DNA from 3 places in the Roseovarius salis genome. Region 2 is predicted to be linked to each of the others. Evidence: riboswitches for the same ligand, from Rfam matches in the RefSeq annotation. Region 2 holds a riboswitch; each other region holds the start of a gene.
The links. Region 2 has a riboswitch for cobalamin ahead of cobW (cobalamin biosynthesis protein CobW). Riboswitches for the same ligand answer to the same signal wherever they lie in the genome.
Positions count from the first base shown of each region.

Region 1 (5,064 bases), on a different contig from region 2:
GGCGCCCGCGGTCTCGTTCACCTGAAAGGCCCGGGCGGTGCCGATGCCATGGGCGGCGACGCCGACCGAAAAGCCCCGCGCGCGCCAGTCGGTGACGCGCAGACCGTTCATCAGCGGCGTCACGATCACCGCGCCGATGATCCCCGTCAGGATCACCAGCGCCGCCGTCAGGGTGGGCAGGCCGCCAAGCTGTTCGGCGATCCCGATGGCGACCGGCGCCGTGGTCGACTTGGGTGCGAGCGAGGCCAGCGCGGCCCCCTCCACCCCGAGGGCTCGCGCGATCCATAGCGCCGAGACCACCGCCGTGACCGACCCCACCGCCAGCGCGCCGGCCATCGGCAGCAGCGTGCGGCGGACATGGTGCAGGTTGGTGTAAAGCGGCCCCGCCAGAGCCACCGTTGCCGGGCCCAGCATGAAATGAACGAACTGCGCGCCTTCGAAATAGGTCGCGTAGGGTGTTTCCGTGGCCCATAGCACCGCGGCGAGAAGAGCCATGGCCACCAGGACCGGGTTGACCAGCGGGTTGCGCCCCGCCGCGCGGAACGCCGTGTCGCCGACGAGGTAGGCCGCCAGCGTCGCCGTCAGCCAGATAAGCGGCCCCTCGCGCAGATAGGACCAGATGTCGGGCAGGTCCGTCATTCGGTCTTCTCCGCGTTGCCCGTGAGCCGGGCCAGCCAGACGAAGGTGAGCGCGCCGGTCACAAGTGCGAGCACCGTGCTGGCCACCAGTGCAAGCAGCAGTGCCGGCCCGGACTCGCCGAGCGCCTCGGCGTGGCTGATGACGCCGACGCCAGCGGGCACGAAAAGCAGTGACAGATGGGCGAGTATGCCCTGCGAGGTCGGCAGGATGCGGTCGGCGAGCTTCCGGCTGGCGATGAACCCCGCCAACAGCAGCGCCATGCCGATCACGGGCCCGGGGATGGGCAGGGCCAGCGCGCGGGCCAGAACCTCGCCGGCCAGCTGCGCCGCGAGTATGATCGCGATGTTGAGTATCATGGCAGCCTCCGGACCGTTCGTGCGGGGCGATCATATGGCCTGTTGGGCGAAAGAAAAGGGCCGCGTCGGTCCCGGGCGCACCCGGCGAGGGGAGCCTCGCAAAGCGTGGCGGCTGGGCCGTTGCGGTCGCGGCTGAGTTACTCGATTGAAAATGTCGTGGTCGCCTCGACGGCGGTGCCGTTCACGGTCAGTTGGCCGTGATCGTTTGCATTGAGTGTCACGCGGAGTTGGTGCTCGCCCTTGGGCAGCGCCGACAGGTGAAACCAGCGGGCATAGGCGCGGGCGATCTTGACACCGTTGAGGTAGACATGGGCGTGACCTTCGCCGGGCACGTGCGGGCCGTTCACCGACCTGGGGGCGAAGGTGAAGTTCTCGGTCGCGATCTCGAGGTTCCGGCTCCGTGGTCCGTCGGGGTGCACCACGATTTCAAGCCCGGGCGCGGGCCCCGCGACCTCGGTCATTTTCGAATGGTCTTGGTCGCCGTCGCCATGGTCGTGGGCGGCATGATCGTGCACGGCATCGTTGCCATGCGCATGCCCCTCGACCGTTGCGCCCGTCGTGGCGGCGACCATGAATCCGAGACCGGCGCCGAAAAACAAACCGATGATGAGAAAGACGAAGTGTCGGGGCATCACGTGCTCCTCCTGCGCGGCGCGGGCGGCACACGGACCGCCCGTGCCTGGCTTGGTGGCTCAGGCCGCAGCCGGGGCCTGGGTCGCCTCGCGCTGCCAGAAATACCCGGCGAGTGCGCCCAGAACGACCCACACGGCCAAGCCGACGCCAAGCGCGCGGCTGGCGAACAGCGCGGCGATCTCGGGCGGGACCGGGCCGGCAAAGCTGTCGGGATGCGGGGCGCCGACCGCGTGCGGCGCAACGATCAGGACTGCTGCCGCGCCCCATGCTGCCCAGCTCCGGCCGAAACCGATCAGCCCCAACCCCGCAGCCGTGGCCGCCACGGTGGACCACCACCAGACTTGCCGTGCACCGATGTCGCCCGCGGCCACGCCCGGCACCTCGGGGGGCAAGGAGACGGCGGGCGCAAGGTGGAACGCGGCAAACCCCGCAATCCCCCAGACAAGCCCGGTGCGGGCGTCGATCCGCACACCCCGGTCCGCGGCCAGTGCCATCACCGCGACAAGCATCAGCGCATAACCCACGTAGATCAGCGCAGAAAACAGCACGCTCAGCCCGTCGCGAACGGGGCTGAACCCCGGAAGGTCCGGGTCGGCGCTGACGGCATCGCCGCCGAAATGAACGAGTTCGCCGGATTCATAGAGTTCGGCGTGCAGTAGCACCGGCTGCACGAAAGCGAACTGCAACGCGGCCGCTATCAGGCCCGCGCAGAAGCCAGCGAGCAGCGCGCTGGTCAGGATTCTCTGGAGCATGGATCAGTGGCAGGGAAAGCCGGTCGCGTGGCGCACGTCATGGGCGGAATCGTGCAGCGCGGCCGCCTGCACATGCCCGGCGACGGAGAGGATGCCGAGCCCAAGCCCGAGGGCGGTCAGGACCGGAAGAATTGCGGATTTGGATGCCGATTGAACCAGTGCGGTCATGTCTTCTACTCTCTTTTCGCGCCCCACACCCGGGGCTGGATGCCATCGCGCAAAGGCTGGTCTCCTGGCTCGCGGGTCGTCGCCTTGTCTGCCGCCTTCCCGGGCATGAGCGCCCAGTGGCATCTTGGCAGGGGCTCGCCGCTCACAGTCGCGGGGGCGGCTGACGCATGGGCGCCCTGTTTGGGTCCGCCGGCACGTCATTCCCATTTCGTCCCCGGATGCGTCGCACCCGATACGGGACCCTTGCATGTCTCGGTATGAAGCGGGCGCGCCGTTGCGTCAAGGCAGATTCCGACGCCCGGTGTTACAGTGGCGGCATGGCCGCGTGGCTGCCGCGGTTTGTTTCCCGATCCCCGACGCTGACCGGCATCACGCGCGGCGCCTTGCGCATCCGCGGTGCGGCGGCAATATCTTGTGGATAACCGTCAGCTGCAAGCCACATGGTGGGGTTTGCCGTTGACAGGTTGCGCCTGAGCGCATCTGATGGCGACCCAAGACCGGAATCACCGGCGCCAGACCGACCGAGAGGGCACGCCGTGCAGTTTTCCAAGCTCAGGCTGACAGGCTTCAAAAGCTTCGTTGACCCCACCGACCTGCTGATCCAGCCGGGCCTGACGGGCGTGGTGGGGCCCAATGGCTGCGGCAAGTCCAACCTGCTTGAGGCGCTTCGCTGGGTCATGGGAGAGAACCGGCCCACCTCGATGCGCGGCTCGGGCATGGAGGATGTGATCTTTGCCGGGGCGGCGACGCGCCCGGCCCGGAACTATGCCGAGGTCGCGGTTCATATCGACAACACGGACCGGCTGGCGCCGGCGGGGTTCAACGATGCCGACCACCTCGAGATCGTCCGCCGCATCACCCGCGACGTGGGCAGCGCCTACAAGCTGAACGGCAAGGACGTGCGCGCGCGGGACGTGCAGATGCTCTTCGCCGATGCCTCGACCGGTGCGCACTCGCCCGCGCTGGTGCGGCAGGGCCAGATTTCGGAACTGATCAACGCCAAGCCCAAGGCGCGCCGCCGCGTGCTGGAGGAGGCGGCAGGCATCTCGGGCCTTTACCAGCGCCGGCACGAGGCCGAACTCAAGCTCAACGCCGCCGAGACCAACCTTGCGCGTGTCGACGACGTGATCGAGCAGCTGGCCGGGCAGCTGACACAGCTGGACCGGCAGGCGCGGCAGGCCGCCCGCTATCGCAAGATCGGCGAGGAGTTGCGCCATGCCGAGGGGCTGTTGCTCTACCGTCGCTGGCAGGAGGCCGACGCGGCCCGTGCCGAGGCCGATGCCGGGTTGCATGCCCGGCTGACGGAAGCCGCCAAGGCTGAAACTGCGGCGCGCGAGGCCGCACGGACCCGCGGGGAGGCCGAGGCCGCGCTGCCGCCGCTGCGCGAGGAGGATGCCATCGCCGCGGCCGTATTGCAGAGATTGCAGGTCAGCCGGGATTCGCTGGAAGAGCAGGAGGCCACCGCGCAGGCCCGGATCGAGACGCTTGAGTCGCGCATCAGCCAGTTGTCCCGCGACATCGAGCGCGAGCACAACCTCAATCGCGACGCCGGCGAGACGATCGAGGAACTGGAGCGCGAGACAGAGGTGCTGGCACAGGCGGCCGAGGGGCACGAGGACCGTCTTGCCGCCGCCTCGGCCGGGGCACAGGATGCCGCCGCGGTACTGCAGGAACGCGAAACCGCGCTCAGCCAGCTGACCGAGGACATGGCCCGGCTGTCGGCGCGTCACCAGTCGGCGCAACGGCTTGTCGAGGACAGTCGCAAGACGCTTGAGAACAGCGAGGCCGAGGCGGCCCGCGCCCGTGCTGCCGCCGACACCTCCCGGCAGGCGCTGGACAAGGCCAGCCATGACCATGCCGCGGCACAGGAGGCGGAGGCGACCGCGCTGAAAACGGCCGAGAACGCCGAGGAGACGCTGAGGCTGGCCGACGAAGCGCGCGCCGACGCGCAGTCGCGCGAGGCGGATGCGCGGGCGGAACGTTCCGAGGCCGAGGGCGAGGTCAACGCGCTGTCGGCAGAAGTCTCGGCGCTGGCGCGGCTGGTGGATCGCGACACCGCCGAGGGGGGGCAGATCCTCGATTCGCTCGATGTCGCGCCGGGGTATGAAAAGGCGCTTGGCGCCGCCTTGGCCGACGACTTGCGCGCCCCCGAGGTCGCGCCCGACGGGCCGACCGGCTGGACCCGCCTGCCGGGGTACCCCGTCGCGCAGCCCCTGCCGGGGGGCGTCACGCCACTGTCCACGCATGTCAATGTTCCCGACGTGCTGGCCCGCAGGCTCAGCCAGATCGGGCTTGTCGATGCCGACGACGGACCGGCGCTGCAGTCTGAACTGAAACCGGGCCAGCGGCTGGTCAGTACCGAGGGCGACCTGTGGCGATGGGATGGCTACAGGGCATGGGCCGAGGATGCGCCCTCGGCCGCGGCGCTGCGGCTGGAACAGCTCAACCGGCTCGAGGAACTCAAGCAGCAACTTGCCCATGCCACCGCCCGTGCCGAGGGCGCAGCCCGCGCGCAC
Region 1 covers NZ_JBISDG010000012.1:160-5,223, reverse strand. The annotation lists gene ACH13J_RS06445 (LrgB family protein) at 1-639, opposite strand, end outside; gene ACH13J_RS06440 (CidA/LrgA family protein) at 636-995, opposite strand; gene ACH13J_RS06435 (hypothetical protein) at 1,133-1,627, opposite strand; gene ACH13J_RS06430 (CbtA family protein) at 1,688-2,380, opposite strand; gene ACH13J_RS06425 (CbtB domain-containing protein) at 2,384-2,548, opposite strand; cobalamin riboswitch at 2,586-2,808, opposite strand; partial or broken gene ACH13J_RS06420 (AAA family ATPase) at 3,085-5,064, shown strand, end outside.
Region 1: linked by a shared signal. The riboswitch ahead of ACH13J_RS06425 (CbtB domain-containing protein) and the one ahead of cobW (cobalamin biosynthesis protein CobW) in region 2 are both predicted to bind cobalamin.

Region 2 (5,064 bases):
GCTTGTGTCGGCCATCATGTCGATGGGCGTGAACCTGCAATGGGGGTTCGCGGGTCTTTTCAACGTGGGCGTGATGGGGTTCGTCGCGCTTGGCGGTCTGGCCGCCGTGCTGGTGTCGATGCCACCCACCGTGGACGCGTGGGCCGCCGGTGGCGCCCGGGTCATGGTCGGGCTGGCCACCGGCGCGGGCGTCATCGTGGCCGCAACGCTGGTGCTGCGCCGCATGGCGCCGTCGCGCCTGCGCACGATCACGGTCGTGGCGGTGCTTGTCGGCGGCTTCTTTCTGTACCGCTGGGTGTTCGACCCCGGCGTCGAGGCGGTCGAGGACGTCAACCCCGCGGGCACCGGGTATCTGGGCGGTCTTGGCCTGCCGATCCTGCTATCATGGCCGGTGGGCGGATTGCTGGCGGCCGGTGCCGCATGGATCATCGGCAAGGCCGCGCTCGGCCTGCGTTCCGACTACCTCGCCATTGCCACGCTCGGCATCGCGGAAATCATTCTCGCCGTTCTCAAGAACGAGGATTGGCTGTCGCGCGGCGTCAAGAACGTTTCGGGACTGCCGCGGCCCGTGCCCTACGAGCGCGACCTGCAGAACGACCCCGGCTTCGTCGAGACGGCCGCGGGTCTCGGCCTTGACCCGGTCACGGCCTCTTCGCTGTATATCAAGCTCAGCTACGCCGCGCTTTTTGCCGTCGCGCTCGTTATCATTCTCGTGCTGGCGCAGCTGGCGCTCAACAGCCCGTGGGGCCGGATGATGCGTGCGATCCGTGACAACGAAACGGCGTCCGAGGCGATGGGCAAGGATGTCACCCGGCGCCACCTGCAGGTATTCATCCTTGGCTCGGCATGTTGCGGTATCGCCGGGGCGATGATGACGACGCTCGACGGCCAGCTCATCCCCACCGCCTACCAGCCGCTGCGCTTCACCTTCCTGATCTGGGTGATGGTGATCGTGGGCGGGTCGGGCAACAATTTCGGCGCCGTGCTCGGGGGCTTTCTGATCTGGTTCTGCTGGGTGCAGGTCGAACCGGTCGGCCACTGGCTGATGAGCGTGGTGACCGCGCCGATGGCCGAGGGCAGCGCGCTCAAGGCGCACCTGCTGGACAGCGCGGCACACATGCGGCTGCTGACCATGGGGCTGATCCTGATCCTCGTCCTGCGCTTCAGCCCGCGTGGACTGATCCCCGAGAAATAGACGCGCAACCGAATCGGGCGTTCGGCCCCATACCGCGTGTTTCCGTGTCATGGCCAATCCGGCCAGGCGAGCTGATTGACGGCCTGTGCGGGACAATACCGCCATGGTTGAACGAAATGCACGGCAATCCCGGACAGGGTCACAATATCGCCGCAATCCCACCGAACCCTTGTCCGCGCCGGGACGGCCATGGCCGGCCCGTGCCTGTAAACGCCGGAGCGTTCCGACCATGACCAAGCTGATCTGCCTTTTCACCCGAGACGCGTCCGGCGCTGCCAGCGTCGACTGGGTCACGCTGACGGCGGCGGTCGTGGTACTCGGGGTCTCAAGTGTCAGCGCGGCCCAGATGGGCGTGATCGATCTCGGCAGCCGGGTAATGGACGGGGTCACTGTCCACGACAGCGGCGCCGACTGACGGCATGACGAATGGCACCGGCGCGCGTGCCACTGTCGCTTGACAAACACCGCCCTTCGGGATCATTAGATTTGTGCTGGTTCCTGTCCAGACAGGCGAAGAGGGAATGTGCCAGCCCGGCCTCCCGGGTCAAGCACAGCCGCCCCCGCGACCGTGACCGGAGAGGCCGTCCGCAGCGCCACTGGCCCAACGGGTCGGGAAGGCCGGGCGACCGTTGGCCGCCACCCAAGGCGGCCGGGATCCGCAAGCCGGGAGACCTGCCAGCGACATGACGACTCGCCGGACGGGGTGTGCCGGGGTCGGGATGTTGGCCCGCCCAAGGGGGCCCTGCCCGGTTTGCCGCCCCGTCCCTGACACAGCATACGCACCGGAGGCTGACCGATGCCCGACCTCGCCAAACTGCCCGTCACCGTGATCACCGGTTTTCTCGGCTCCGGCAAGACGACCCTGATCCGCAACCTCATGGAAAACCCCGGCGGCCGACGGCTGGCCGTGGTGGTCAACGAGTTCGGCGACGTGGGCGTCGACGGCGAGATCCTCAAGGGGTGCGCCATCCCCGACTGTCCGGCCGAGAACATCATGGAACTGGCCAATGGCTGCATCTGCTGCACCGTGGCCGATGACTTCATTCCCACGATCGAGTCGCTGATGGCGCTGGACCCGCGCCCGGACCACATCCTGATCGAAACCTCTGGCCTGGCGTTGCCGAAACCGCTGCTCAAGGCGTTCGACTGGCCCGACATCCGTTCGCGCATCACCGTGGACGGGGTGATCGCGCTGGCCGACGCCGAGGCCGTGGCCGCGGGCCGCTTCGCACCCGACGTGGCCGCGGTGGACGCGCAGCGCGCCGCCGATGACAGCCTCGACCACGAAACGCCCCTCTCGGAGGTTTTCGAGGACCAGATCGCCTGTGCCGACATCGTGCTGCTGACCAAGCCCGACCTTGCCGGACCAGAAGGCGTGGCCAAGGCCAAGCAGGCCGTGGCCGCCCAGGCCCCGCGCCCCCTGCCCGTGGTCGAGGTCGCCGAGGGCGTCATCGACCCGCGCGTGATCCTCGGGCTGGAGGCCGCCGCCGAGGACGACATGGCCGCCCGCCCCTCGCACCATGACGAACCCCATGACCACGATCACGAGGATTTCGACTCCATCGTCGTGGATTTGCCCGAGCTGGCCGACCCCGCCGATCTGGTCGGCGCGATCGAGCGGCTGGCGCGCGACCACAACATCCTGCGGGTGAAGGGCCACGCCTCGGTCGCGGGGCGGCCCATGCGCCTGCTGGTGCAGGCGGTCGGCCCGCGCGTACGCCACCAGTACGACCGCCCCTGGAAGCCCGGTGAGCCGCGGCAGGGGCGCCTCGTGGTCATTGCCGAACATGACGACATCCGGCCGGAGACGATCCACGCGGCCTTTGGCGCGCTGGCCGGCCAGCCCGCAGAGTAACACCGCGCCGGGGCCACGCCCCGCCATCCGCACGGACCGCCCGCCATGCACGTCATCTTTCGCGAAAGCCACGGGCTCGACGAGACGGAGACCCCCGTAGACCTCGGACAGGACCCTGCGGATCTCGTCGTGCTGTCGTTCTCGGACAGCGATCTCGGTGCGTTCGCCGACGCGTGGCATCGCGGCGGCGGGGTGCAGGGGCGGCTGCCCGGCCTTCGGCTGGCCAACCTCGCGGCGCTCAAGCACCCCTTGTCCGTGGACACATACGTCGAGCAGACGCTTGCGGGTGCCCGCGGCATCCTGATCCGGCTGATCGGCGGCGTGCCCTACTGGGCTTACGGGCTGGAACAGGTCCGCGCGCTGTCCGAGGCGCGGGGCATTGCCCTCGCCGTGCTGCCCGCGGACGGCCGGGACGACCCCCAGCTCGACGCGTATTCCACGGTGCCGCGGTCGACCCTGCGGCGGCTGCAGCACCTGTGCGATACAGGTGGCGTGGTGGCCGCGCAGTCAGCATTGTCGCAGATGGCGCTGGCCGCGGGGCTCTATGCCGGGCCGGTGCGCGGGGCCAAGGCGTTGCCACCGGTGGGCGCATGGACGCCGGAAGACGGGGTGTGCTGCCCGGCCGTGGCGGTCATGTCCGGCGGCAGAGGGGGGCTGTCTGCCCCCCGCTCGGCTGCGCCGAGCCCCCCCGAGGATATTTCAGGCCAGAAGACACCCCGGGTTCTGGTGGTCTTCTACCGCTCCTACCTCGTCTCGGCGGATCTCGGGCCCGTCGAGGCGCTGATGGGGGCCTTGCGTGACAAGGGATATGACACCGCGGCGCTGTTTGCGCCCTCGCTCAAGGCGCCGGACGCGGCGGGCTGGCTGCGCCGGCAGGTGGCCGCGCACGCGCCCGCGGCGATCGTCAACGCCACCGCCTTCTCGGGCAAGGGCGACGCGGGCACATCGCCGCTGGACGCGGCGGAGGTGCCGGTTTTCCAGGTGGCGCTGTCCACGGCCGGGCGGGACGCCTGGGCCGAGGCCGAGCGCGGCCTGTCGCCCGCAGATCTGGCGATGCACGTGGTGCTGCCGGAGGTGGACGGGCGGATCATGGCCGGGGTCGTGTCGTTCAAGGACCGGCAGGCGCCCGACCCGCACCTGCAGTTCGCCCGCACGGCGCATCGCCCCGAGGCCGACCGCGTCGCGGCCGCGGCGGCACGGATCGATGGCTGGCTGCGGCTTGCCGGCACGCCGGCGGCAGCGCGGCGCGTGGCGCTGGTGATGTCCACCTATCCCGGCAAGGACTGGAACATGGGGCACGCGGTGGGGCTCGATGCGCCGGCCTCGGCCCGGGCCATCCTCGATGACCTGCGGCAGGCCGGGTACAGGGTGGACGACGCCCCGGCGGCGCTGGAACAGGCGCTGCTCGCGCGGGAGACGACATGGGACGTGGCCGCCTACAAGGCGGCGCTGGAATCGCTCCCGCGGGCGCTGCGCGATGCGTTGACCCGCACATGGGGCCGGCCGGAGGATGACCCCGACTGTATCGACGGCGCGTTCCGTTTCGCCGCGCTGGCACTGGGCAACGCGATCGTGGCCCTGCAGCCCGAGCGCGGCATGGCACAGACGCGCGAGGACGACTATCACGACCTGTCGCGCACGCCCCGGCACGCCTATGTGGCCTTCTATCTCTGGCTCGGGGGGCGGGTGGACGCGCTGGTGCATGTCGGGGCGCACGGCACGCTGGAATGGCTGCCGGGCAAGTCGGTGGCCCTGTCAGGGACGTGCTGGCCCGAGGTGCTGACCGGCAGCCTGCCGGTCATCTATCCCTTCATCGTCAATGACCCCGGCGAGGCCGCGCAGGCCAAGCGCCGGATCGGGGCGGTCACGCTCGGCCATATTCCGCCGCCGATGCGCCGCAGCGGCACGCCGGACCGGCTGGCGCGGCTGGAGGCGCTGCTCGACGAGTTCTCCAACGCCGACGGGCTCGATCCGCGCCGCCGCGACCGGCTTCAATCAGACATCCGCACGGAGG
Region 2 covers NZ_JBISDG010000055.1:2,058-7,121, reverse strand. The annotation lists gene ACH13J_RS16665 (ABC transporter permease subunit) at 1-1,195, shown strand, start outside; gene ACH13J_RS16660 (hypothetical protein) at 1,425-1,610, shown strand; cobalamin riboswitch at 1,671-1,889, shown strand; gene cobW (cobalamin biosynthesis protein CobW) at 1,992-3,050, shown strand; gene cobN (cobaltochelatase subunit CobN) at 3,096-5,064, shown strand, end outside.

Region 3 (5,064 bases), on a different contig from region 2:
CGCTCTTCGCGGTCGATGCGATCCGTCAGGCCGGGTTCGAACCCGACGGGCGGCTGCACTATCAATCCGTGGTCGAGGAAGAGAGCACCGGCCTTGGCGCCCTGGCCACGCTGGCCCGCGGCTACCGGGCCGATTGTGTCCTGATCCCCGAGCCGACCGGCCACACGCTCGTCCGTGCACAGGTGGGCGTCGTCTGGTTCCGGCTTCGGGTGCGGGGGCGGCCGGTCCACGTTGCCGAGGCGGGGAGCGGCAGCAACGCGATCATGGCCGCCTATCACCTGCTCGATGCGCTCCAGCGCATGGCGGACGACTGGAATACCGAGGCCGTACGCCACCCGGTTTACGCCGACGCGCACCATCCTCTCAATTTCAACGCGGGCACCATACGGGGCGGCGACTGGGCCTCCAGCGTGCCCGCCTGGTGCGAGGTCGAATGCCGGATGGGCCTGCTGCCCGGAACGCCGGTCGCCGAGGCCAAGACGCGCATCGCCGAGACGGTGCAGCAGGCCGCGGAAACCCATCCGTTCCTTCGCTCGAACCCGCCCGAGATCACATGGAACGGCTTTCAGGCCGACGGCTACGTGCTGGAAAACGCCGCCGGGCCCGAGGCAGCCCTGTCATCGGCCTACCAGACGGTGTTCGACACGCCCGGCCCCGAGGACCGCCTGATGACCGCCCTCACCGATACCCGGTTCTACGGCCTCTACCACGGCATACCGAGCCTCTGTTTCGGCCCCGTCGCGGAAAACATTCACGGGTTCGACGAACGTGTCCACATGGACTCGCTCACCGCCTGCACGGGGGTGATCGCGCTGTTCATCGCGGAATGGTGCGGCCTGCGGGACGCCTGAGCGCGGCGGTTCAGTGAATGGCCCGGCGACGTCGGCGCCGCATCTCCGGCGCCACCGGCTGCGCCGCCTGCCGCAGGAAACGGACGAATGCACAGGCGGCCGCGCTTTCGGCGTTCTGCGCGGCCCGGCTGGCCAGCGCGGCGCGCGCCTCGGCCGGTGTCGCCTCTCCGTCCAGTCCGAAAACCCATTCCAGGAACCAAAGCCGCGCGATGCCGTCGGCCTCGTCTCCCTTGGCTGCACTGCGCTCCAGCCCGTGCAGTATGCGCGTGGCGGTCATCTTCTCTCTCCCACGGCCGCACCCCGGGCCGTATTGGGGCGGAGCAAGGCAGAGACATGTGCCGGAGGCCACACGCCCGCGCCGCCCTCCGCAGCTCGACGGTTTTCCGAGGCTGGTTTCCGGGCTTGCGGGTCCGGATACGGGCACCTTCCCGGACATGCCGTCCAGTGGCGTTTCGCCCATATCCCCCTGACTTACCGTTGCGGGGGCAGCGCCGGAATTTCACCGGCTTCCCAATTCTCCGCCCGTCGGGGCGGCACCTCGAGCGCTCAGTGTGTCACCGATAAGCACGTCGCACAAGACTGCATCGCGCCGGGCGCATGGGGTCTTGCACCGTGGCGGAATTCGGCACAGCCTCATGCAACGCGGCTGCCGAGGGGATATCCGGAATTGGCCATCAAGATCGAGATGCTCCGCTGTTTCCGCGCCGTGGCCGAACACGGAACTCTCGCCGACGCGGCCGATGCGCTCGGGCGGACCCCATCGGCCATCTCGATGATGCTGCGACAATTCGAGGACAATGTCGGCGCGCCGCTGTTCGAGACGGGCCGCAAGTCACGGCTTACCGTGCTGGGCGAACAGATCTACCGCGAGGCCACGCGCGAGTTGGACCATTTCGAACGAACCGTGGCGGCGATCGAGGGGCTGGCCCGGGCCGAGCGCGGGCATGTCCGGGTGATCGCCACGCCATCCATCGCGCAGGTCGTCATGCCGCCCATCCTGCGGCGCTACATGCACGGCCATCCCGGCGTGCGGATCGACATGCGCGACAACGACTCCGCGACGATCGAGCAGGAACTGCTGGCCGAACGCGCCGATATCGCGCTGGCCAGCCTCGGCGAGGTTCCAGGCTTCGACAGGGCGCCGCTCTTTTCCGACCGGTTCGGCGCCGTCTGCCGGGCGGATCACCCCCTCGCCGGCGACTGGGACGACCTGACATGGGCCGACCTGCGCGGCATCGATTTCATCGCCAACGGCCTTTGTGCCCAGATCCGCGACGCGGCGTTCCAGCCGATACTGGAGGCCGCCCGGCTGAGCGTGGCCAATACCGGCTCGATCCTGGGCCTCGTGCGCGCGGGGCTGGGCATCACGGTCCTGCCCGAGCTGGCCGTGCTGCCCGATTTCGCGGATTTGAGGTTCCTGCCGCTGCGCGACAGCGCGGCCCGCCGCGAGGTGTTCCTTTTCACGCCACCTGCCGCGCTGCAGACACCCGTGACCCGCGAAATGGCGGCCTGTATCCGCGCTGCGCGATTAAGCCCGGGTGAAATTTCCTAAAGTATTTTGCATTTGATCTGAAATCGCATCCATGCCCATATCGCGGCAACGCCCCACACAACGGCAGGATGAAATGACAGACAGCCACCACAACTTTATCGCCGGTCAATGGGTTGCCGGACAGGACGAGATCGAGAACCGCAACCCCTCGGACCTGTCCGACCTCGTCGGCCTCTACGCACAGGCCGCGCCGGACCAGCTGGACGCGGCGATCGCCGCCGCCAAGGACGCGCAGGCGCAATGGGCTGCCCGGGGCATGGAGCACAAGCAATCCGTGCTCATGGCCATCGGCACGGAATTGATGGCCCGGGCCGAGGAGCTGGGCACGCTGCTGTCGCGCGAGGAGGGCAAGCCCTTTGCCGAGGGCAAGGGCGAAGTCTACCGCGCCGGCCAGTTCTTTACCTACTACGCCCATGAAACCCTGCGACAGCTGGGCGAGAACGCCGACAGCGTCCGCCCCGACATCGAGGTCGATATCCGGCGCGAGCCGGTGGGCACCGTCGCCGTCATTTCCCCGTGGAACTTTCCCATCGCGACGGCCAGCTGGAAGATCGCCCCGGCGCTTGCCTTCGGCAACGCCGTCATCTGGAAACCGGCCAACCTCACCCCCGCCCTTGCCGTGGCGCTGACCGAGATCATCAGCCGGCAGGACATCCCCGACGGGCTGTTCAACCTTGTCATGGGCGCGGGCCGCGACGTGGGCCAGCGGCTGGTTGAAAGCCGTGAGATCGATGCCATCTCCTTCACCGGCTCCGTTCCCGTGGGGCGCGGCATCGCCGCCGCGGCGGTGCAGAATTTCACCAAGCTGCAGATGGAGATGGGCTCAAAGAACGCGCTTGCCGTGATGGACGACGCCGATCTCGATCTCGCCGTGACACTGGCGCTCGGCGGCGCCTTCGGCGGCACGGGACAGAAATGCACCGCCTCCTCGCGCCTCATCGTGCATGACAGGGTGCACGATGCCTTCGTGGACAAGCTCGTCGCCGGGGCGCAGGCGATGAAGGTGGGCAACGCGCTCGCCGAGGGCACCCAGATGGGGCCGGTGGTCAGCCAACAGCAATTGCAGGAAAACCTCGACTACGTCGCGCTGGGCAAGTCCGAGGGGGCCGAGCTCGCCTGCGGCGGGGCGCGGCTCAACATGGAAACCGAAGGGTATTACATGTCGCCCGGCGTCTTCCTGAACAGCCGCAACGATATGGCGATAAACCGCGAAGAGATGTTCGCCCCCCTGGCCGCCGTCATCCGCGTCTCCGGCTACGAGGAGGCGCTGGCCACCGTTAACGACACCGAGTTCGGCCTGACCTCAGGCATCGTCACGCGCGATCTTGCCCGCGCCACCCATTTCCGCCGCAACGCCCAGACCGGGGTTGTCACCGTCAACCTGCCCACCGCCGGCACCGACTACCACGTCCCCTTCGGCGGCCGCGGCATGAGTTCCTACGGCCCGCGTGAACAGGGCACCTATGCGCGCGAGTTCTACACCACGGTCAAGACGGCCTACATCTCGGCAGGGGCGCCGCGATGACCCACCGGATCGACTGCCTGCAATACGCCAACTGGTCGGAAAAGGTGTTCCGCCAGTTGCGCGAGGGCGGCGTCGACGCGGTGCATGTCACGATTTCCTACCACGAGAATTTCCGGGAAACCGTGCTCAACCTCGAGCGCTGGAACCGCTGGTTCGAACGGTTCCCCGACCTCGTCTTCCACGGCGAAACCGGCGACGACGTGCGCCGGGCGCGCGAAACCGGCCGGACCGCCGTCTTCTTCGGCTTCCAGAACCCCGCCCCGATCGAGGACGACATCGGGCTCGTGGAAATCCTGCACAAGCTCGGCGCACGGTTCATGCAACTGTCCTACAACAACCAGTCGCTGCTGGCGACGGGCTGCTACGAGTCCGAAGACCCCGGCATCACCCGCATGGGCCGCGAGGTCATCCGCGAGATGAACCGCGTGGGGCTGGTGATCGACATGAGCCATTCCGCCGACCGCTCCACCATCGAGGCCGCCGAACTGTCCCGGCGCCCCATCGCCATCACCCACGCCAACCTGCATGACTGGCACCCCGCCCTGCGCAACAAGCGCGACGACGTGGTGCGCGCGGTGACCGGGAACGGCGGCATGATGGGGTTCTCGCTCTACCCGCACCACCTCAAGGACGGCTCGGAGTGCACGCTGGAAAGCTTCTGCGACATGGTGGCCATGGCGGCCGAGCGATTCGGCGCCGAGCATTTCGGCATCGGCTCCGACCTGTGCCAGGACCAGCCCGACAGCGTTGTGGAATGGATGCGCAGCGGCCGGTGGACGAAACGGGTCGACTACGGCGAAGGCTCCGCCGACGCGCCGGGCTTTCCGCCGCAGCCTGCATGGTTCCGCGACAACCGCGATTTCGGTAACATGGAGCAAGGGCTCCGTGCCCGGGGATTTGACGAAACGGAGGTGGCAGGCCTGATGGGCGAAAACTGGTTGCGCTTCTTCGACGAGAATTTCGGGCCCGGGCGGACATGAGGGGCCGAGGCGTCCTGCCCATTCCGCGCGGGCCCGGGGCCTCTTCTTGGGCCAAGTACCCCGGGGGAGTCGCGCCCCCGGCGCGACGGGGGCAGCGCCCCCGCCCCGGACCGGCCCACGCCGCGGCAACGGGGATGGCGGGATGACGGGCGCCGT
Region 3 covers NZ_JBISDG010000001.1:4,593-9,656, forward strand. The annotation lists gene ACH13J_RS00030 (ArgE/DapE family deacylase) at 1-851, shown strand, start outside; gene ACH13J_RS00035 (hypothetical protein) at 862-1,128, opposite strand; cobalamin riboswitch at 1,222-1,407, opposite strand; gene ACH13J_RS00040 (LysR substrate-binding domain-containing protein) at 1,519-2,403, shown strand; gene ACH13J_RS00045 (aldehyde dehydrogenase family protein) at 2,477-3,928, shown strand; gene ACH13J_RS00050 (membrane dipeptidase) at 3,925-4,908, shown strand; gene ACH13J_RS00055 (hypothetical protein) at 5,051-5,064, shown strand, end outside.
Region 3: linked by a shared signal. The riboswitch ahead of ACH13J_RS00035 (hypothetical protein) and the one ahead of cobW (cobalamin biosynthesis protein CobW) in region 2 are both predicted to bind cobalamin.